Regions from separate parts of the Lysinibacillus sp. NPDC056959 genome, predicted to be linked through region 1. Evidence: riboswitches for the same ligand, from Rfam matches in the RefSeq annotation. Region 1 holds a riboswitch; each other region holds the start of a gene.
The links. A riboswitch is a leader RNA that binds a small molecule or an ion and turns the genes downstream of it on or off. The one in region 1 is predicted to bind cobalamin.
Positions count from the first base shown of each region.

Region 2: linked by a shared signal. The riboswitch ahead of ACFTQ7_RS02905 ((2Fe-2S) ferredoxin domain-containing protein) and the one ahead of nikA (nickel ABC transporter substrate-binding protein) in region 1 are both predicted to bind cobalamin.
Region 3: linked by a shared signal. The riboswitch ahead of ACFTQ7_RS09405 (hypothetical protein) and the one ahead of nikA (nickel ABC transporter substrate-binding protein) in region 1 are both predicted to bind cobalamin.
Region 4: linked by a shared signal. The riboswitch ahead of ACFTQ7_RS11185 (hypothetical protein) and the one ahead of nikA (nickel ABC transporter substrate-binding protein) in region 1 are both predicted to bind cobalamin.

Region 1 covers NZ_JBHURE010000012.1:54,999-60,552, reverse strand. The annotation lists gene ACFTQ7_RS14695 (RNA polymerase sigma factor) at 12-530, shown strand; gene ACFTQ7_RS14690 (hypothetical protein) at 523-1,425, shown strand; gene ACFTQ7_RS14685 (DUF1572 family protein) at 1,597-2,133, shown strand; cobalamin riboswitch at 2,271-2,464, shown strand; gene nikA (nickel ABC transporter substrate-binding protein) at 2,703-4,310, shown strand; gene nikB (nickel ABC transporter permease) at 4,359-5,339, shown strand; gene ACFTQ7_RS14670 (ABC transporter permease subunit) at 5,341-5,554, shown strand, end outside.
Region 2 covers NZ_JBHURE010000002.1:167,484-173,037, reverse strand. The annotation lists gene ACFTQ7_RS02910 (energy-coupling factor ABC transporter permease) at 1-478, opposite strand, end outside; cobalamin riboswitch at 624-808, opposite strand; cobalamin riboswitch at 1,035-1,216, shown strand; gene ACFTQ7_RS02905 ((2Fe-2S) ferredoxin domain-containing protein) at 1,356-1,727, shown strand; gene cobJ (precorrin-3B C(17)-methyltransferase) at 1,732-3,402, shown strand; gene ACFTQ7_RS02895 (sirohydrochlorin chelatase) at 3,417-4,331, shown strand; gene cobK (precorrin-6A reductase) at 4,328-5,089, shown strand; gene ACFTQ7_RS02885 (precorrin-8X methylmutase) at 5,102-5,554, shown strand, end outside.
Region 3 covers NZ_JBHURE010000006.1:37,294-42,559, forward strand. The annotation lists gene ACFTQ7_RS09390 (hypothetical protein) at 167-406, shown strand; gene ACFTQ7_RS09395 (hypothetical protein) at 554-970, opposite strand; gene ACFTQ7_RS09400 (SPOR domain-containing protein) at 1,155-1,436, shown strand; cobalamin riboswitch at 1,701-1,885, shown strand; gene ACFTQ7_RS09405 (hypothetical protein) at 2,130-2,894, shown strand; gene ACFTQ7_RS09410 (GTP-binding protein) at 3,256-5,196, opposite strand.
Region 4 covers NZ_JBHURE010000007.1:148,017-153,570, forward strand. The annotation lists gene ACFTQ7_RS11180 (hypothetical protein) at 102-650, shown strand; cobalamin riboswitch at 901-1,090, shown strand; gene ACFTQ7_RS11185 (hypothetical protein) at 1,288-1,827, shown strand; gene ACFTQ7_RS11190 (ABC transporter substrate-binding protein) at 1,832-2,794, shown strand; gene ACFTQ7_RS11195 (tyrosine-protein phosphatase) at 3,352-4,119, shown strand; gene ACFTQ7_RS11200 (MATE family efflux transporter) at 4,647-5,554, shown strand, end outside.

The DNA of each region.
Region 1 (5,554 bases):
AGGGAAAGCTTTTGTCTGATACAGAATATTTAGAGCAACTAATGGAACTACATACAGAGCATTTATTTCGTATCGCATACTACTATACGAAAGATCTACAAATAGCTGAGGATATCGTTCAAGATGTGTTTATTAAATTTTATCATCATCAAAAGTATTATGAAGAAAGAGGAGAGATGAGGGCGTACTTAGCACGCATGACCATTAATAAATGTAAGGATTATTTAAAGAGCTGGGCATTTCGGAAAATTTCAGTGCAACATAAGCTTTTCTCTAAGCAAAAATCCGTTCTACAAGATACGCTTATTCAACAGGATGAACAAACGATTTTAGATGAAGCAATTTTGAAATTACCGTTAAAGCTACGAGAACCTATTGTGTATTTTTATTTAGAGGATATGACGATAAAAGAAATTGCTAAGCTACTCGAAATCCCTGAAGGTACAGTTAAATCACGTTTGAAAAAAGGGAAGGAATTATTAAAAATTGATCTTCATGATATTGAATGGGAGGTACTTTTCCATGGATAAGCATACAATGCATGTGTTGAAGGATGTCTCAGCACATAAAGAAGCAATCATTCAAAAGGTTCAACAACAAATTCAGGAAGATCCGTATCCATCAAAGCAACTTTGGCCGTATCGTGCACTGGCCATCATGATGACATGCTCTATCTTACTATTTATTGCATGGCAAGCTTCGAAACCGATTGACCATTTAACGACAGAAATACTTCATGAAGAAGAAAAACAATCATTCACCGATTTATTTCAAACAGAAGTTGAAGGAACAGAGACAACGTTCAGTCAGTATTTTCCAATAGCAGATCAATTACATCACCGTGAAAATATCAAATTTTATGCGCCGCTTCAGGGCTTCGAGGCTATGCAAACAGTAGCGGCTACTATGGGGGATGCTGTCCATCTAATAGACCCAGAAACTCTTCCATTTAAATCAAATATACAAGAGGTCTATGCGGTAACATCAGATATGCAAGATGGTAGTCTGCAAAAGCAATTTCAATTTAGTTTTAAACAAAAGTCTCTCACTGGAGTGGATCGTCAATATATTAATTTTACGGTAATAAATGTGGATCATAATCCTTTAGTATACTATAAAGTTACGGATAGTCAGGATTTTTCAGGGGAAATCACGAATATAGGTTTGAATTTCATGAATCCTTTATATTTTCGAGCGATGACACCAGATCAAGGTTTCGCGTATGTATACTATAATTTTGATGCGGCAGGCAAGCGCATTTATCAAATGAGTACAAGAGCCAATGAGTTTTTTACGTATTATAATGGCTATGTATATCAAATAGGCTATCAATTAAATGGTGATCAACAGGAAGCACAAGAAAAAATGGTTGCTCTTGCAAGGGAATTTATCCCGCACATACATTCAGCGAATGCAAAGAAGTAAGGTGGAAGAAAAACTGCCTGGGAAAGCTCGATTGGTGAAGGCTAGCAATCAGTAGTGATGAAGAACCCCTAGTGAGTATCGGTTTATTTTAGGCAACAACTAGTTACCAAAATAGCACATTGTATTCTGTTTATATTAAAATAGTTGAAAAGGGACGGGGGGGGTTCAACAATGACGGTAGCGCGAATGTATTTAAATGTTGTCAAAACAAGATTTAGAAGTGTCAAAGAGCTAGGCGATAAAACACTCAACCAACTAGAAGAGACCCAATTGCACTGGGCGTATAATGAAGATTCAAACAGTATCGCAGTGATTGTAAAACATATTAGTGGAAATATGATATCGAGATGGACGGACTTCTTAACGACAGATGGTGAGAAAGCAACGAGAAATCGTGATGATGAATTTACGGATAGCCTTCAGACAAAAGAAGAGGTTATGACAGTATGGGAAAAGGGCTGGCAAGTATTTTTAGATGCGTTACATGGTTTAACGGAAGCTGATTTACAAGGGGGTGTAACGATAAGAGGAGAACGGCATTCCGTGATAGATGCGATTGAAAGACAAATGTCTCATTATTCACAACATGTCGGTCAAATCGTTTACATCGCTAAGCAAATAAAGGGCTCTGAGTGGCAAACAGTTAGTATTCCCAAGGGACAATCTAGAGCTTTTACAGAATCATTGTTAAAAAAACATCAACGATAGAAATGTAGCCATCTCACTATGATGGCTTTTTTGGCGGAATAAATATAAATAACTATGTTTAAAAATCTTAAAACTTTATTATATTCAGAAAATAAAATTGACGTGTGTCTTTGCAGCGTGTTATGTTTAATACTAATTTAATATGTATCATTACAAGTTTGAGTGAAAAAACTTTTTCACATAATTTAAAGGAAAATGGGTGTAAATCCCATGCTGTCCCGCAACTGTAAATGAGGAGTTTTGTTTCAAATACCACTGAGTAAGTACTTGGGAAGGTGAAGCAAAATGAAGATTCATAAGCCAGAATGCCTGCTTGTAGTAAGATTCATTGTAGATCTACGAAAGATAGGGAGATGGATGGAAGGCTTTTAATAATGAGTTTTTCTATCCTTATTCAAGTGGAATAAGGATTTTTTTTATGCAATTTTCTAATCTTAGAAATTTATATCAAAGTAAGGTGCAAATAAAGCGAGAGCATAGTAATGACGATAACTTTGAGTTTCAAGTTTGAAGTATAGTGGAGAGACATATATATTTCTAACACCCAAGAATAGACAGGAGCAATCATAATGATATTTTTTAAAAAATTATTACCTTTCATTCTAATACTGATGTTAACCATTTTAACAGGCTGTTCAAGCTCGAATGAAAGTAATGGAAGTAAAACTTCTAGCGAAGGAAAAATGATAACAGTTGGCTGGCCGCTAGATATAGGGCCTTTAAATCCGCATACCTATTTACCAAACCAAATGACTGCGCAAGCAATGGTGTATGAATCATTGGTAGAATATAACGATGACGGGACAATATCGCCGAAATTAGCGGAGAGTTGGGAATTTTCTGAGGATAAAACAGCATACATATTTCATCTTAGACAAGATGTAAAATACTCTGATGGGACAGCCTTTAATGCAGATAATGTTATTCGTAATTTTAATGCAGTTTTAGCAGATCGTGATACACACTCTTGGATGGGGATGGTGAATCATATTGTAGATGTTGTGAAAGAAGATAACTATACAATTCGTCTACAATTAGATGCGCCCTATTACCCTGTATTAAATGAACTTGCTTTTGTGCGACCTTTTCGCTTTTTAGGGGATAACGGATTCCCAGAGGGAGATACAACTAATAAAGGTATTAAAGCTTCGGTTGGAACAGGTCCATGGGTATTAACCGAATACAAAAAAGATCAATATGCACTTTTTAGCCGAAATGAGCATTATTGGGGTGAAAAGCCACTAGTTGACAAAGTAAAAGTGAAAATTATACCTGATTCAGAATCTATTTCACTAGCTTTCGAAAACGAGGAATTAGACTTAATTTATGGTCGAGGCATTATTAGCTTAGATAACTACACTTTCTTAAAAGACAGCGATCAATATAAAACGGCTGTATCTGAACCTTTATCTACACGTGCATTACTTTTTAATACTCAATCTGGTCCTTTAGCAGAATTAAAAGTACGTCAGGCTATTCAATTCGCTGTTAATAAAGAACAAATGGTTGAAAGTATAACACATGGTACAGAAAAAGTTGCCAATACACTGTTTTGGGATGCAATTCCATATGCCAATATTGATTTAAAACCAATACACTTTAATCCAGAAAAAGCCGAGCAGTTATTAGATGAAGCAGGTTGGACATTAAAAAATGGTGATAAAATCCGTTCTAAAAATGGGCAACCTCTTCAATTAGATTTAATTTATATTGCAACAGATGCTATCCAAAAACCAATGGCAGAATTAATGCAAGGGGAATTAGCAAAATTAGGCGTCCAATTAAACCTTGAAGGCGCTGATGTAATGGTAGGGCTCCAAAAATTAATGGATAATCAAGTAGATATTAATTTCTGGCGCACAAATGGTCCACCAACAGACCCACACAGCTTCGCAAATGAATCAGCAACACCGAATGCAAATGGCGTTTATGAAGCGAAATTAGGCTTAGATAACGCAGCACAAATTGATGGTAAAATACATCAACTATTAATTGGTACAAATGAAGTGGAACGTGTGCAATTGTATAAAGATATTTTAACAATGTTCCATGACCAAGCATTATTTTATCCAATTTCATATGAAACGAATAACGTTATTTACCATAAACATATGAAAGATATTAATCCTCGTGCATCTGAATACGATATTCCATATGCTCAAATGGATTTAAAGTAAGAGAAAGAGAAGAGAGTGGGTCTACTATGACTCCTCTCTTTTTGCACTATGAAGACTTGGGAAGTGATGAAAGAAATGTACGAATCAACTTGGCTTTTTTGTCTAAAACGAGTGATTACATTACCATTTGTTTTACTAGGGGTTTCAATAATGACCTTTTTATTTATTCGTTTTGTGCCAGTAGAGCCAGCGGAGGTCATACTTAGACTGTCAGGAGTCGCCCCGACAGCAGAAGCAATACAGACGCTACGATCGGAATTAGGCACTGATCAGCCTTTGTTTATTCAATATTTTATATGGCTAAAAGGTGTGCTGCACTTCGATTTTGGTACATCATTTGTGAGTAAATTACCCGTTTCTCAAGAAATATTTGAAAAACTACCGGCAACTTTTGAATTAGCCCTAGCTGCATTTGTATGTATTATTTGCTTTAGTATTCCTCTAGGTATAATAAGTGCTCTTTATAAAAATTCCATATTTGATAGGATTGTATGCATATTATCTATTATCAGTGTATCCATCCCAACTTTTTGGTTAGGCTTTTTTCTTTTATACTTATTCAGTTTGAAGCTGGGCATTTTCCCGACAAATGGTAAAGGGACTATTTTACATATATTTTTACCAGCCGTGGCTTTGGCATTACCAACTACTGGATTGTTTGTTCAAGCAATTCGTACAAGTGTCATAGAAGAATTACAAAAATATTATGTTCAGTATGCATATTTAAGAGGGTTGAAAAAATCTGTTATTCTCAGTCGACATGTCTTTAAAAATGCAGCTATTCCGTTGACGACAATGCTTGGCATGACACTTGGGAATTTATTAGGTGGGGCAGTTATTGTTGAGCAAGTATTTAGCTGGCCAGGTTTAGGTCGCTACTTAATAGAATCAATTATGAATAGGGATTATCCAGTTGTGCAATGTTATGTTCTAATAATCGCTATCATCTATGTTTTTGCTAATTTATGTACTGATACATTACATCGAGTTCTTGACCCTCAGCTAATGATAGTAAGGGGGAGAGAGTAGATTGATTAAATTACACAAAAGTTTAAATGGTAAACAATTGACTAGTATAACTCTTCTCACATTTATTGGGGTATTAGGGCTTTTTGCGCCGTTTATCATGCCGAATGATCCTTTTTTGGTAGATGTAACTAAAAAGTTTTTAGAACCATCATGGGCATTTCCTTTCGGCACAGATCATTTAGGGCGATGTATACTTTCACGTATACTGTTAGGTA
Region 2 (5,554 bases), on a different contig from region 1:
ATAATCCCATTTTTTGAGAGCCCTTAAAAACATAATAAGCAATAATAGGACCAGCAATTGCCATAGAAAAGGCATTAGCACCTAAAGTCGTCAGCCCACCATGTGCTAAAAGCAAAGATTGGAATAATAATACAATTGTCCCGATAACGCTTATTGCTAATGGTCCAAAAAGAACTGTTCCAAGACCAACCCCTGTCGGATGTGAACAACTACCTGTTACAGATGGGATTTTTAAAGCTGATAGTACAAAGGCAAAGGCACCAGATAATCCTAAAATCATTTTTGTTTCAGGATTTTCATCAATAGTTTTACGAATAGAACGTAATCCTAAAATAATAAATGGAATGGATAAGACCCACCAAAAAATCGCCCATTCAATTGGCAAAAAGCCCTCCATAATGTGCATCGCAAATGCACGATCTGGCACGAATAAAAATGCCAATAAGAAATAACTAAGCTTCCAACCTGAGAATTTCAAAACCTCTCCTCCTCACATTAAAATAGTTAGAATTAGTATGCGATGAAATCAAAAAAGCACTTCTCCAATTGTGGAAAAGTGCATAGCTAAAAATGCAAATAAAATTCTAATTTGCTCAGCCGCATACCTATCCTCGTAGGTTCAAACGATCACATATTTTTCGGCAGGTCTCCTGGCTTTAGATCAACGTTTTATAGGCCTTCCCATCCTTTGGACAGTGACATTATCTATAAAACTCCCTAGTACAGTGGCGGGACCGCGCCGGACTTAAACCGGCTTCCCTTTTAAGCGAAATGATGAACAATTCGCACCGAAAAAAGATGAAGTTGTGATTTCACGACAAAGTGTAACATGATTTTCCATATATATGCTATACTTTTTAAGAAAAAATTTTTAATTGAGTGTCTATGTCGAAAATTTAGATAAATAGAAAAGAAATGTCATGTTTTTCATTAAAAAATTACTGAAAATGTCACAAATTTAGAAAGAAATATTGAAATTTTAAAAAAATAGGCTATGATAGAAACAGTTTTTAATTTTAAAAAAATAATAATTTCATATAAAACATTCATAAGTGCTTGAATATTTTCAAGATAATAGGGAAATCGGTGAGAATCCGATACAGCCCCCGCTACTGTAATAGCTGATGAAATCGCGGATGCCACTAGTGAGAACTAGGAAGGCGCGAAAGTAAAAGGAAGCTTAAGTCAGGAAACCTGCTTATGTGATGATACATGCAAACTTTTCGGAGGGAGAAGTTGAAGCGAGAACGAGTACCTGTATATATTCGTTTTTATTTGGCTTCTACTAAACCTTTACTCTTCGTCTAGAGTAAAGGTTTTTCTTTTTCCTAAAAGCAAATGAGGGGAGAAAAACTATGACAACTTGGAATTTAGAGGGGATGAAAACACATCTTTTTATATGCAATGGTAGTAGCTGTATGAAAAAAGATGCTGAGGACATTACTCAGGCAATTCGTGATGAAATACAGGTACTGGAACTTGATAAGGAAATACATACGACAAGGACTCGCTGTAATGGTAGGTGTAAAGATGCTTGTGTTGTCATTGCTTATCCTCAAGGGAATTGGTACCGCGTGCCGACAACAGAGCATGCGAAGGCACTCGTACAAGATTTAAATCATGAATCTTTACATAATGAGCATGTCTTTACTTTACGTGAAGGATCTTTACAGCGTACAGCACAAACAACAGCCATTAAAGGTATTGAAAAGGTGAAAGAGGGGTAACAAAATGGCGCAAAAAGGTAAGATTTTCGTAGTTGGCTTTGGCCCTGGAGACTTTAAACATATTACGACTCGTGCTGTAGAGGCACTACAACAAAGTCATATGATTATTGGTTATAAAACCTATGTTGAGCTTATTCAAGATTTAGTTAGTGCAAAGTCGATTATTAGTACTGGTATGACAGAAGAAGTTTCACGTGCACAGGAAGCGGTACGTCAAGCAGAGGCTGGAAGTATCGTATCGGTTATTTCCAGCGGTGATGCCGGTGTTTATGGGATGGCTGGATTAGTGTATGAAGTATTAATCGAGCTAGGATGGACTGAAGCTACTGGTATCGAAGTAGAAATTGTTCCAGGTATTTCTGCTATTAATTCGTGTGCAAGTTTACTAGGTGCTCCTATTATGCACGACGCTTGTACAATTAGTTTGAGTGACCACTTAACACCTTGGAATTTAATTGCTAAGCGAGTAGAAGCAGCGGCGATGGCGGATTTTGTTATTGCGCTTTATAACCCAAAAAGTGGACGTCGTACGAGACAAATTGTAGAGGCTCAACGAATTTTATTAGAATATCGTTCGCCAGATACACCGGTTGGACTTGTGAAAAGCGCGTATCGTGACCGTCAGGAAATTACGATGACGACTTTAGCAGAAATGCTTGAACATGATATCGGCATGTTAACAACCGTTATTATCGGGAATTCAACAACATTTTTCTATGACAATAAAATGATTACACCACGTGGTTATCAGCGTAAATATACACTTGGAGAAGAAAAACAGCCGTTACGACCACATCAACGACTAAAGGAAGAAAATGAACCATGGGCAATGAATCAAGAAACTGGGGCAGCGCGAAATGATTTTGCAACAGATCCGAATGCCAATCGTATAAAGCCCAGTTTAGCTATAACACCACAACCAAAGCCTAAAAAGTCATCCCTTGAAATGGCAACAGCAGCTCTGGCAAAGGTGAAGGGAACTAACGCTGTGAAAGTAACATCTAAGCTCGTTCAACAAAAAATCGAATCGGTTTTTGAATTAGCTGTTAGTCCTGGGGTAGCCAATAAGTTTTTTACTCCTCAACAAATGATGACCTTAGCTGAGGTAGTTGGTGAGGAAGGAACGATGGAGTATACACCAGACCACCAAATTCATTTAAAAATTCCTACGTCTGAGCCAGGAGAGATTACAGCAAAGCTTCGTGAAGTGGGCTTTTTACTAACACCAATTGGTGACGTACTTTCGTTAAAGGCTTGTGATTTTTGTTACGGAGAAAAAACCGATTCGATCCCATATGCGGAAGAGATTCAAGAAAAGCTTGGTGGCATGTCGTTACCGAAAACATTGAATATTGGTTTTAATGGCTGTGGTATGGCGTGTTATCGAGCCGTATTTGATGATATTGGCATTGTTTATCGTAAAAGTAAATTCGATGTTTTTATTGGTGCCAAGCCAGTTGGTCGGACAGCACATGCGGCTCAGCCTGTTGTTGAGGGATTAGAACCTGAACAGCTAATACCGCTTATTACCGACATTATCGAAGAATATAAAGCAAATGCACATCCAAATGAACGTTTGTTTAAATACTTCAAGCGTGTGAAAAAGATCCTACATTTTACGTATCAGGATATGTCTTCAAAAATAAAAGTTGAGCCAGCTCCATGCGGCGACTAGTGAGGGGTAATGAGATGAAAGCAATTTTATTTGTCGGCCACGGGAGCCGTTTAGAAGCAGGAAATGAAGAGGTACGCACGTTTATCGAGCAAATGAAACCTCGTATTGATGAGCGTTTTTTAGTAGAAACATGTTTTTTAGAGTTTGCCTCGCCGAACATCGAAGAAGGTATTACGAATTGTGTGAAGAAGGGCGCTACAGAGGTGCATGTTATTCCGATTATTCTTCTTCATGCTGGACATTCAAAAATGCATATTCCAGCAGAAATCGAACATGCGCGTGAGCATTATCCAAATATTACGTTCACATATGGTCAAACAATCGGTATCCATGAAGAAATATTTGCGATTTTAGAAGATCGTTTAGCAGAAATCGGCTTTAATGCTGAAGAAGAACATAAGGATACTGCGGTTTTATTAATTGCACGAGGCGGCAGTGACCCATATGCAAATGGTGATTTTTATAAAATTACACGCCTGTTATGGGAGAAACTCCCGGTTCAATATGTAGAAAGCGCATTTATGGGGGTTACAGATCCTCGTGTTGAAGAAGGAATTGAGCGCTGTGTGAAGCTTGGTGCTAAAAAAATCATTATGCTACCGTACTTTTTATTCACTGGTATCTTAATGGAACGAATGAATGGTATGTGTAAGCAATTTAACGAAAAATATGCTGACTGTGATATTCAAATTGCCAATTATTTTGGCTATCATGATCGTTTACAAAATGTGTTATTAGAGCGAATTGAACAAGCTGTGAATGGTACATCAACAGGTATGCAAGATTTAGAAAATTATCGTGCTTATGCGGCGGTTCATGGACATGCGCATCATCATCACCACCACGATCATGATCACGACCATGACCACCATCACCACGACCATGATCACGACCATCATCATCACCATGAAGAGGAGCCGGTGAAATGATTTTCATGTTAGCGGGGACGAGCGATGCTAGGAATCTAGCACTTGAACTACAGTCAGCAGGTCATGCTGTGACAGCTACGGTCGTTACTGAATCAGCCGCTTCAAGCCTTGCAGAAGTAGGCCTTCCTCATCTAGTTGGTCGTTTAACGGCGGAGGAAATGGCGACGATTATTACCGAGCGAGGGTCTCGTTTAGTTGTAGACGCCTCTCATCCATTTGCTGAAGAAGCTTCAAAAAATGCCATGGCGGCAGCAGAGCAAGCAAATGTTCCGTATATTCGCTATGAACGTGCTCATGAGCATTATGCCCATCCACTAATTACGGTTGTGAAGGATTATGAGGAGGCTGCCCATTTAGCAGCGGAAAAACGTGGAGTCATTATGCTAACGACGGGCAGTAAAACACTAGCGACTTTTACAAAGGTGTTACATGGCTTAGAAAATACGCGAGTGATTGCACGTATGCTTCCTCGACTCGATAATATGGAAAAATGTGAAGCACTTGGTGTGGCACAAAGAGATATTGTTGCCATACAAGGCCCATTTTCAAAGGAATTAAACGAAGCCCTCTTTCGTCAATATAATGTGACATTGATGATTACGAAAGAAAGTGGCAAGGTTGGCTCGGTGGATGAAAAGCTAGAGGCAGCCCTTGCATGTGGCATTGAAACAATTTTAATTGCAAGACCAAATATAAAATACGGACAGCAATATTCTACATTTGAAGATGTATTACATGCTGTACAAAACACACTTTAGGAGGCAATACAAATGGACTTTAAAACAGATTTCAAACCATTAACAGTAGACCCAGATAAAATTTACGATTACAGTTTCTCAATTATTGCAGAGGAAATGGGCGAGCATAACTTCTCAGAAGACGAGTGGAAAATTGTACGCCGCATCATTCACGCTTCTGCTGACTTTGAACTAGGACGTAGCGTTATTATTACACCAGGAGCGATTGAAGCAGGTATTAAATCAATTCTTGCAGGTCGTCATGTCATTGCAGATGTGCAAATGATTGAAAGTGGTTCAGGGAAAAAACGCTTCCAAAAGCATGGTGGGGATCTACACTGCTATATTGCAGATGAAGACGTTTCAATTGAAGCGAAAAAACAAAACACAACACGTGCGATTATCTCTATGCAAAAGGCTGCTAAATTACATGAAGGTGGTATTTACGCAATTGGTAATGCGCCGACAGCATTGCTTGAATTAATT
Region 3 (5,266 bases), on a different contig from region 1:
TGTTAGTGTGTCTTTAGGTTTCACATCTATCTTATGATTGGTTGTCATATTATAGTTTCCTCTTTTTGGGGTCGGTGCTTGTCACACTGACTCCTTTTTCTTATACATAATGATTCAAAAAATATATACATACCACTAACAAATATATGAAATGGAGTGTTTATTAATGGCTGAAATTACAAGTTATGCTTACGGAAAATTACGTGAGTATATGGGGGACAATTTCAAAGCAGTAGCAGTTTTTGACGGTACTACAGAAGTGAAACGCTATACAAACGTAGATATTACTATTGCAGATGGCAAAGTAAAATATAAAGTTTTAGCAGATAATACAGACGGTTCATTGACTGGTAAGAAGGTTAATAAGTTCCGTATTTATGGGAATGGTTTTAATTATCTTTTTTAAAAAAATATAAGTTATACTAAAAAGTTAACCTTTATATAATAAATATTATTAATAAACGTTAACATTTAAATTAGTATTGTCTATACAAAACAAAAAACACGCAAACCATGATAGGTAGCGTGTTTGATATGTATGATGTGCAATTAACTAATAAACCGATTTTTCGAATTTAACTGAATCAGCATTTTCAACTGAATCATAATCCTTTACGTATCTATACGTATCCCCACTTTTTATTCCATCTTCTGGAATGAAAACTAATTCTTCCCATAATACTTCTTCATTTTTATCGAGAATTGTGACTTCTATATATCCATGAATAGTTCTGTCATTAAAATTTGTAATTTCAACAGCAAATGTATCAAAAGAAGTATCCCTTTTAAATTCAACCTTCACTTTATTCAGAAATCTTTCCCTTTCTTGCTCTAATTTTTTTTCATTTTCATCTGCAATGCCCTTATCAAATTGATATTCTTGATATTTATCATATAAATACAGTGCCGTAAATACCGAAAATACTATGGTTAGGGATAAAATAACATATTTCTTAAGATTATCTTTCACACAAAACAACTCCTAATTAATAGAAAGCAATGTTTATATAATAACTCATATCTCGAACAATGAACATAAAAAATCTAAATAGACTTCACTCACTATAATTTGCTTAGAACTAATATTTCTAGCATTATTAATTATGTATTTTCACAAATATACTCCAAACCCTTGATACGACTGAATTTATTATATAGATTGCTTTCCAACTCTTTTTACTGATGTTCCGAAAGGTGCTAAGTTCTTCCGTATTCATACAGCGCCATTCAAGACAAGAGCAGAAGCAAACACACGCTTACAATTATTATTGTCACAGAAATACCTCGGATATGGTGAGGTGTTCGGTAATGAGAAGGATGGTTACCGTATTCAGTCGGGACATTACACTTCACAAGTTCAATGTGAATTTGCATGTAAACTACTTATTGAGGAAGGGCGTTCCGCATTTTGTTCTATCATTGGTAGAATGCAATAGCCGTACCCAAAACAGGTACGCAGATTCACACCCGCGTTAATTTTTGCCTTACAGTTTGTCCAAATGATAACCTTGCAAATTGACCTCACCGACCAATTATGGAGGTCAGGTTTGGGAAAATTAGAATAATTAATAGGGTTATCTCATTAATTTGGGATAGCCCTTTTTTGTCTTTTGACAAATACTAGAATACATATTACAATTTAAACCAGAAATACAAAAGGAATATCTACTCTACATGTATTAGTGTGTTAAATTACAATTTAATATTAATAAATAATAGGTGCGTTTATCTCTTGATAACGCTTAAAAGGGAAGTCGGTGCAAATCCGACACTGTCCCGCAACTGTAAATGTGAGCGACTTTTCATATACCACTGTTTAACGACGGGAAGGTGAAAAGTAGTGATGACCATGAGTCAGGATACCTGCCTATTATGAGTACACACCATAACCCTACGAGGAATAGGAGGTGGCATATTGACAAAACAGAATGCTCTGTTCGTCACCGTACGTCAAACGCCCAAAAAGAAGGTAATCGCTTTCAAGGCAATTCTTTTATGCTTGGGTATCATTTGACATTATGTGATGAATGAAAAAGATAGAATGAAGGATTTCCTCTAGTTGTAGGAAATCCTTTTTTTATGTAAAAGAAGACTTCCGTTTTGAAAAATATGTACGAAAAGAGGATGCAATGATGACGAATATTCATGTAAGTACAGCACAGGATTCGCAATATGTAGAAATGAAAATTTGTAAGCAGCCACGCACTGAAATTGCCAAGAAAGCTACAACAAGAATGGTTGTAGAATCCCTTGTCGATCAATTAATAGCTAGCAATCTTATTAGTAATGAACGATTGTTTGATCAAATTTTATATAACAAAGATATTATTTGGATTCAAAATGAAAGTTTTCATGGCCACCTTTTTGCAAAAGCAATTATTACAGATCAACTTAAAACAAAAACAAATGATTTTATGATGTATATGCCGACAAATCCAATTGTGTACGATGTTAATGGTGAACATTTTCATTTAATTACACGTATCGATTCGACGCGTGCAAAACCAAATCTAGAGCGACTTTCCCAAGCCCCTAAGCCAATACTAAGTGCCGCTCGGGTCAATGATTTATTGTGCTCGATAGTGATGCGCTTTTATGAAGTATATGTAGAGGATTTATCACGAGTAGTTTATAAAAATAAACAACTAATCAATTTTATAGAGCGAGAGTATCATCAATTTCTAAAAGCTGTGAAGGAACTAAATGATAATCATTTAAACTGGCACCCACGTGGAAAAGGTCATGAACTATTGCTTGAACTGATTGATAATTTACAACTTTTGAAAAGTCGACCTGGCAAAGTTTTAATGGATTTCTCACAATCCTATAGCTACGTTGTGGTGGAATCTTCATATCTTATTAATAAACAGGGACAGAAAACGATACAAGCTTAGTAAATTAAAAATGTGCGGGATGAATTTCAATACCCCGAGGTGAAGGTATATGCCTGGCAAGGTAGTAGAATGGAGTTGTCAGTATAGGGTAGATACCCGGGCGAAGCAAGAATACCCGCGGAAGGAAGGTAAATACCCGCGAAAGAAAGGCAAATACCCGCAGAAGGAAGGGGAATACCCGCGGAAGAAAGGCAAATACCCGCAGAAGGAAGGGGAATACCCGCGGAAGAAAGGCAAATACCCGCGGAAGGAAGGTAAATACCCGCGCGAAGCAAGATTACTCACAAAAGTATAGTAACTCTTCATGAAACATAAGAAAACAGGACATTGATCTAACAAATCATGTCCTGTTTTTATGAATTTAGTCAATACAATGCATTGCTGCTTGTGCTTCGTGCCATGGAACGGAGTAGCCCTTGCCTTTTGCGCAAAAAATACTAGAGGATGTATAGTCGGGATCGGCGTTCTTATCGTAGCTTATTTGCGCAATAATTTCTTCTGTATTGTGACATGTATCGTAGCCATCAAATTGTAGGGAAAGTACGCCTTTCCCATTGGTGTAGGCGGCAAAGGTTGTACTGTAGCTCATAAATGTTGAGACAGGGGCCCGGCCGGTTACAATCGCGTCATGTTCAGTTATGATTGGTGCGTCAAATGTACCAGCAGCTTGCTGAATGTCCGTCATCATGCGGCCGATGAAATCACTAGGAGCTTTAAGTTTAAAGCGGTAGTACGGCTCTAGTAATATATTTTCTGCTTGTTCGAGCCCTTGCCGTAATGCACGGAATGTTGCTTCACGGAAATCGCCACCTTCAGTATGTTTATTATGTGCGCGTCCTGTTAAGAGCGTGAAGCGAATATCTGTAACGGGAAAACTGGTTAACAGCCCATGATGATCGCGCTCGAATAAATGTTTTTCAATGAGTCGTTGATGTCCAACTGATAAATCATCGGCGTGGCATGCATTGACAAATGTATTGCCGGTGCCGCGTGTATTTGGCTCCATCAATAAATGGACTTCTGCGTAATGCTTTAATGGCTCGAAATGACCGTAACCTGTTACCGTTGTGGTAATCGTTTCCATATACAAAATCTGTGGTTCGCTAAATGAAATGTCTAGCGAGAACCGTTCATGAAGCACTTCGATAAGAACCTCGAGTTGGATGACACCCATAATATGAACATGAATTTCTTGGAATTTTTCATGCCATAGCACACGTAATGAAGGTTCTTCTGCTTCAAGAATACGGAAAGTTTTTAACACGTCCTTTATATGCTGAGTGCCTTCATAATGTACTTTTGCCTGTAAAGTCGGTACTAACTCAAAGGGCTGAGAATTATTCGAAGAACCAATAATATCGCCGATGTTTGCTTGACTAATCCCTTTTACTGCGAAAATCTCCCCAGCCTCTATCTTTTGAGTAGTTTCATACCGGTTGCCATTGTATAGTCGAATCTCCGTCACTTTTTCAGTCACGTCTCCAAATGAAAGTTCATCACGGACATGTAACGTTCCTTGCAAAGATTTGATAAAAGTTAAGCGTTGATGTCCATCATGACGAATTTTAAACACCTCACCTTGAAACGGAGCGTTGTTATTAAATTGTGTCTCTGTAAGGAGGGGGAGCTGTGTTAGGAATTCCTTTATTCCACTATCTTTTAAGGCAGACCCAGTAAAACATAGAAAGGCCTTTTCCTGTTTAATCATCCGAGATAAATGAGTAAGGCAGCTAGAGCTATCCAATGTTTCATTGAGAAAAGCATCGAGAAGTTGTTCATCACGTTCAGCAAGCCGCTCCATTATGTCGTTTGAAACATAGTCGGAACGGAGCGGTTCGTCTACGAATAAAACATCTGCAGAGCAATCCTTTTGAAGCGCAGCCATTACAGCTTCAACATCTGCTCCTTCACGATCAATTTTGTTAATAAAAAAGAAGGTTGGAACATGATATTGGCGTAAAAGTTGCCACACTGTTTCAGTATGACCTTGTATTCCTTCGACAGCACTAACAATAATAATGGCATAATCCATAACCCGAATGGCACGCTCCATCTCTGGAGAGAAATCGACGTGCCCTGGTGTATCGATCAACGTATATGTATCATCCCCAAACGTCATGCGGCCTTGCTCCGCAAAAATCGTAATGCCTCGCTGACGCTCCAACTCATGATTATCTAGAAATGTGTCCTGGTGATCCACTCGTCCACGAGCTTGAATACTGTTTGTATGAAATAGTAACTGCTCAGAAAATGTTGTTTTACCGGCATCCACGTGAGCAAGTACTCCAATTGTTACATGCATAAAAAGATCCTCGTTTCTATTCATTCATTTAACAACATTGTAACAGAATTGGTATAAAAAATATTTCATA
Region 4 (5,554 bases), on a different contig from region 1:
TTTTATTTTGTAGTAGCAAAGTAAAGCATGATGGTAAATGAGATAACACTTACAAGTACACTATTTTTTACGTTCTGAAACAATAAAGGTAGGGATGAATCATGGAAAAAGAGATTTTGCAACTTTTTAGTAATTTAACAGAGCGTGACCGTGATATTCAATACAAATCATACGAAGAATTAATGAAAATTATGCAGGAACCAGTTGATTGGACCTATTCAGTTTGGGAACAACTAGTTCAAACTCTTACATACAAAAATGGACATATACGTGCAAGTGCTGCACAATTTTTATGCGCACTGGCAGCAAAAAGCGATCCTGAAGAAAGAGTATTAGAGGACTTCTTAAAGATTTGGGCAGTAACGTATGATGAAGAAACAGTCACTGTGAGGCATACTTTACAGGCAATTTGGAAAATAGGCTTAGCGGGGCAGGTACAAAGAGATTTAGTCGTATCATATTTGGCTAAAAGATATCAAACATGCTTAGACGAAAAGCACCCGACATTAATACGCTATGATATTATTGTATCCTTTAAAAAGCTATTCGATGCAACAAATGACCCCAAACTACTAAAAATTGCACAGCGTTTAATTGAGGAAGAGAAAGATGTTAAATCCAAAAAGAAATATAAAAATGCCATCCGATAAAAGTTAATGACTATTTGTTGCAAATTCTTTCATTATGAGAAATAGTTTTTATAACGTATGAAAAAATTAAATGCTTTAATTTATGAGGCATAATAAATATTTGCACGAGCAGGATGAATACCCAATGGGGCAGTGAATATATCCGCGTGCATACGGTAATACCTGCATGATTTTTATCCATCGTTGTTTATTCTAAAATTCCACAGCTATTTTTTCCTATCAATCTATGATAAACTGCATAACAAGTGAATAATTCTTGCAGAATAAAGGTGCTAAACTATAGCATAATCGGGAATTCGGTGAAAAACCGGAGCTGTTTCCGCAACTGTAAGTACAGAAGTCGTAAAGATATACCACTGTCGAATTATCCGATGGGAAGGTTTTTTATGAACGTAGTGAGCTGTACAAGCCAGGAGACCGACCTTTGTTTGAACGTATAGATAACTCTTCGGAATCTAGGAGAATATGCGGCAAATACATAGGCTATGTCGTATTTATGCGACACTATTTATGCTATTTTTCGTTGTTTCCTTAGGAGTGGGAACAACGTTTTTTTTATGCGCTTATAATTCACCTGGTGTAAGCCGAGGTGTTATTAAGGGAAGAATTTTTCATGAAGGAAAGCGGGGATTTATATTTGAAAAAAGATGCACGTTATTCTTGTTATCCATTTATGCGTGAAAAGGCATCTACAGTAGATTTTGAAATTCGAACGGATAGCCTAACAACACATATTGGTGTAGCATTGGCGGCGGTTAAAAAAGAAACGGTAGAGGTAGTAGCAGATGATTTACTAGCCATTTTGCCAATGGCTTACCATGTAAATGGCTCGGTTCGAGGTAAATTAGCTGTAACCGAAGATGATTTGACTCGGCTTAGTGATCGCTATGATTTCTATGTTAGTCATGTTAAAGAGGAAATACAAAACTTTGTATTACCTCAAGGAACAGATGCAGCTTCTGCATTACATTTATGTCGTAGTGAAGCGAAAAAATCATACCGTGTTTTGCACAAAGTATCTGAAGAACGCGAAGTACCAGCTATTCTCTTTGATTATTTAGGATTGCTAACCAATGTATTTTTTGTAATGGCTGTCTATATGAATCAGCATGCTGGTATTGCTGAAATACCGTTTATTAGTAAGTCATACCCGATGAAAAAGAAAAAGGAGAGTTAATGAAATGAAGAAAATGTTTAAGCTACAATGGCTTTCTGTGTTGATGTTGGCACTTGTATTAGTTGGCTGTGGCACGAAAGAGGATACAAATAAAGATGCTGTTTCTAAAGAAGATCAACAAGTTGAGAAAACTACTAGCTATAAAGTTAAGGATGACCGTGGTGTAGAAGTTGAGTTTAATGCAGTACCTAAAACTATTGTTTCATTACAACCGAGTAATACAGAGATTTTATTTGCGCTAGGCGTTGGCGATAAAATCGTAGGTGCAACAGAGTATGATACGTATCCAGAAGAAGCGCAAAAAATTGAGCGTGTTTCTACTTCTACAATATTCAATAGCGAGCGTATTTTAGCGTTAAAGCCAGACGTAGTTATTGCCTATACAACTGGAGGCGATGAAGAAAATTTAAATGCCTTAAAAGGTCTCGAAGATGCGGGTATTAAAGTGTTTGCCATTCAGTCAGCTAAATCATTTGATGATGTTTATGGGGATATCGAACAAGTCGCAACGGTTATGGGCATCAAAGATAAAGGCGAAAAGTTAAATGAAGATATTAAAGCTAAAATTGCAGATGTCCAAGCGAAAGTTAAAGATGTGAAAGAACCAAAAAATATCTATTTAGAAATTAGTCCAAAGCCAGACATCTATACAGCTGGTTCTGGTACATTCCAACAAGAGATTTTAAATGCTGCAAACGTTAACAACGTTTTTGCTGACCTTGAAAGCTGGGCAAAGGTATCTGAGGAAGATGTCATTGCGAAAAACCCAGCTGTTATTTTAACAACAGTAGACATGAAAAACACAACGGAAGAAATTCTTTCACGTGGTGGATGGAATTCAATCACTGCTATTCAAAATAAAGCGGTTTATTATATAGATACTGATATTTCAAGTCGTCCAGGTCCGCGTATTGGCGAAGCTGTTGAGTTAATCGCAAAAGCAGTATACCCTGAGTTATTTAAATAATTGATATTGAAAAATAGTGTTTTGAGCTGTCCTTTATCAAGGGCAGCTTTTTTTTATGGATAAAAAGGATAACTGTTCCGCTTGGGTTAGAAAGAGAAAGAATCAAGTGGATAACTGCTCGGCTTGGGTGGAAGAGAGAACGGGTAAAGTGGATAACTGCTCGGCTTGGGTGGAAAAGAGAACGGGTAAAGTGGATAACTGCTCGGCTTGGGTGGGAAAGAGAACGGGTGAAGTGGATAACTGCTCCGCTTAGGTGGGAAAGAGAACGAGTAAAGTGGATAACTGCTCCGCTTGGGTGGAAAAGAGAACGGGTAAAGTGGATAACTGCTCTGCTTGGGTGGAAAAGAGAACGGGTAAAGTGGATAACTGTTCCGCATGGGTTAGAAAGAGAAAGAATGAAGTGGATAACTGCTCTGCCTCAATAGAGAAACACCCCCAATAAATCTCTCGTTGGTCTAAGAAGTGTATGACATCCACTAGTGTGAAAATTGGTATTATATCGAATTGTTCTATAAAATAGAGATAAGTATGCTTTCTAACAGGGAGGGGTGCAGTCAGTGAAACAGTTTGATATGAATATTATTCCGTTTGAGGCAGTTTATAATTTTCGGGATATGGGTGGTTATAAGTCGAGAGATGGGCGTGCTGTTAAGAATGGTTTGATTTATCGCTCAGCAGCACTTGGTAAAATGACGAAATCAGATAAAGAGCGCTTTGAAACGCTAGGTGTGAAAACAATTTTTGATTATCGAGACAACCATGAGGCTCAAAATAATCCTAATCCGATATTCCCATATGCCAATTATATTCAAATACCAGCAAAAGGAAATCATGCTTTTGAGATGCCCACAAACGCTGGTGGGAAAGATTTTTATAAGGTTGTAAGCACGGAGATGTTTCGAGAATTTTATGCACAAATGCCTTTTAATAATGCCTCGTTCAAAGAGTTAATAGCAACGATTCAACAACCTGAAAATTTAGGGCTAGTTCATCATTGTGCAGTCGGGAAGGACCGAACAGGTATTGGCAGTGCGCTTATTTTACTTGCTTTAGATGTCCCTGAGGAAACGATCATGGAGGATTATTTAGATACAAATGTACATTTACGTCCCTTAGTCGAACGAATGGCTCTAACAATTCAGCAAGATTATAGCGATCAAGAATTACAGCAATTTTATGCGTTAATGTCTGCCCGTGAAGACTATTTACAAGCAGCATTTGATGAAATGGATAACCGATATGGCTCTAAGGCAGCTTTTTTAGAGCAAGAGTTTGGGTTAACAACTGAAAAACGTAAGCAATTGCAGGATTATTGTTTACTATGATAAGAAACCCTTTCACATAAAATTGTGAGAGGGATTTTTTGCGTATTGTATTATCTTTGCATAATCTTTTAACTCATATTGGCCAAAAAGCTTATGGAAGCATTATGACAAGGTATAATTAGGTGTTTCATTTTAAAAATTCTTTACAGCCTAAAAATCTATGATAAGATACTATATATTTTTAACTTATTTCAGCGGGTGTCCAAACACCGGCTGAAATAGAGGAACTCAGTCTAAGAGCGCCACGTCCTGTGGCATTACGGAAATGACCGACATCGTGTCGGCCCTCGTGTTGTTGCCGCTGCCGCTACGCTTTCGCGCAGATAAAACCTTGGTGCTGTCGCTTCGCTTTCGCACAAAAAATACCTGCAGGCCTAAGCACAAAGCCATTCCGGACGAAATTATGCCGAGGCATAATTGATTGGGCAGTAATTTATCTGTATAGATGGTAAAGAAGGTAGTTGAAAGTTGGGAGCCCGTAAAAATCTTTATGAAACGATTAGGAGAAGTGAAAAGTATTGGCAGATATATTAAAAGAAAGTGATATTAAAGAGACAGATAGGTTAAGTTTATTCCATTTAACATGGCCGATATTTTTAGAAGTATTTTTATTTATGTTAATGGGACTAGCCGATACTTTTATGCTCAGTGCTTTATCAGATAATGCTGTATCAGGAGTTGGTGCAGCCAATCAATATATTCATATTGCAATTTTAATACTTGAGGTAGTTGGTAATGGTGCTTCCATTGTTGTATCTCAATATTTAGGTTCAAGGCGATTTTTTGAGGCTGCGAAGATTTCCGCTTTAGCAGTTACGATGAATTTGGTTGTTGGACTAATGATGAGTATCTTATTTTTCTTCTTTTCAAGTCATTTAATGACTATGATGAACTTGCAAGGGGAAGTGCTTAAATACGCACAAAGCTACTTGGTAATCATCGGAAGCTTTATTTTCTTACAGGCTATTATAAATGCTTTAGCAGCAATTATCCGTGTACATGGATGGACAAAGCAAACGATGTATGTATCACTAGGTATGAATGTGCTACACGTTATCTTAAACTACGGTTTAATCTTTGGTAACTTAGGATTACCGGAGTTAGGTGTAAAAGGTGCAGCTATTTCCTCAGTGGTAAGCCGTGGTTTGGCAGTTCTTGTGTTTTTCTGGCTGTTGTATCAAGTCATGGAAGTAAGAGTGAAGCTAGAATATTATTTCGAGTATTCCAAGGAATATGTTCAAAAAATATTAAATATAGGCTTACCGTCAGCATTTGAGCAGGTGCTTTATCAGTTTTGTCAGATTGTCTTCCTTTATTATGCGACTTACTTAGGCGCAGAGACACTTGCGGCGAGACAATATGCCATGAATATTTCAATGTTTACGTATTTATTTGCGATTGCCATCGGAACAGGTACGGCTATAATTATTGGACG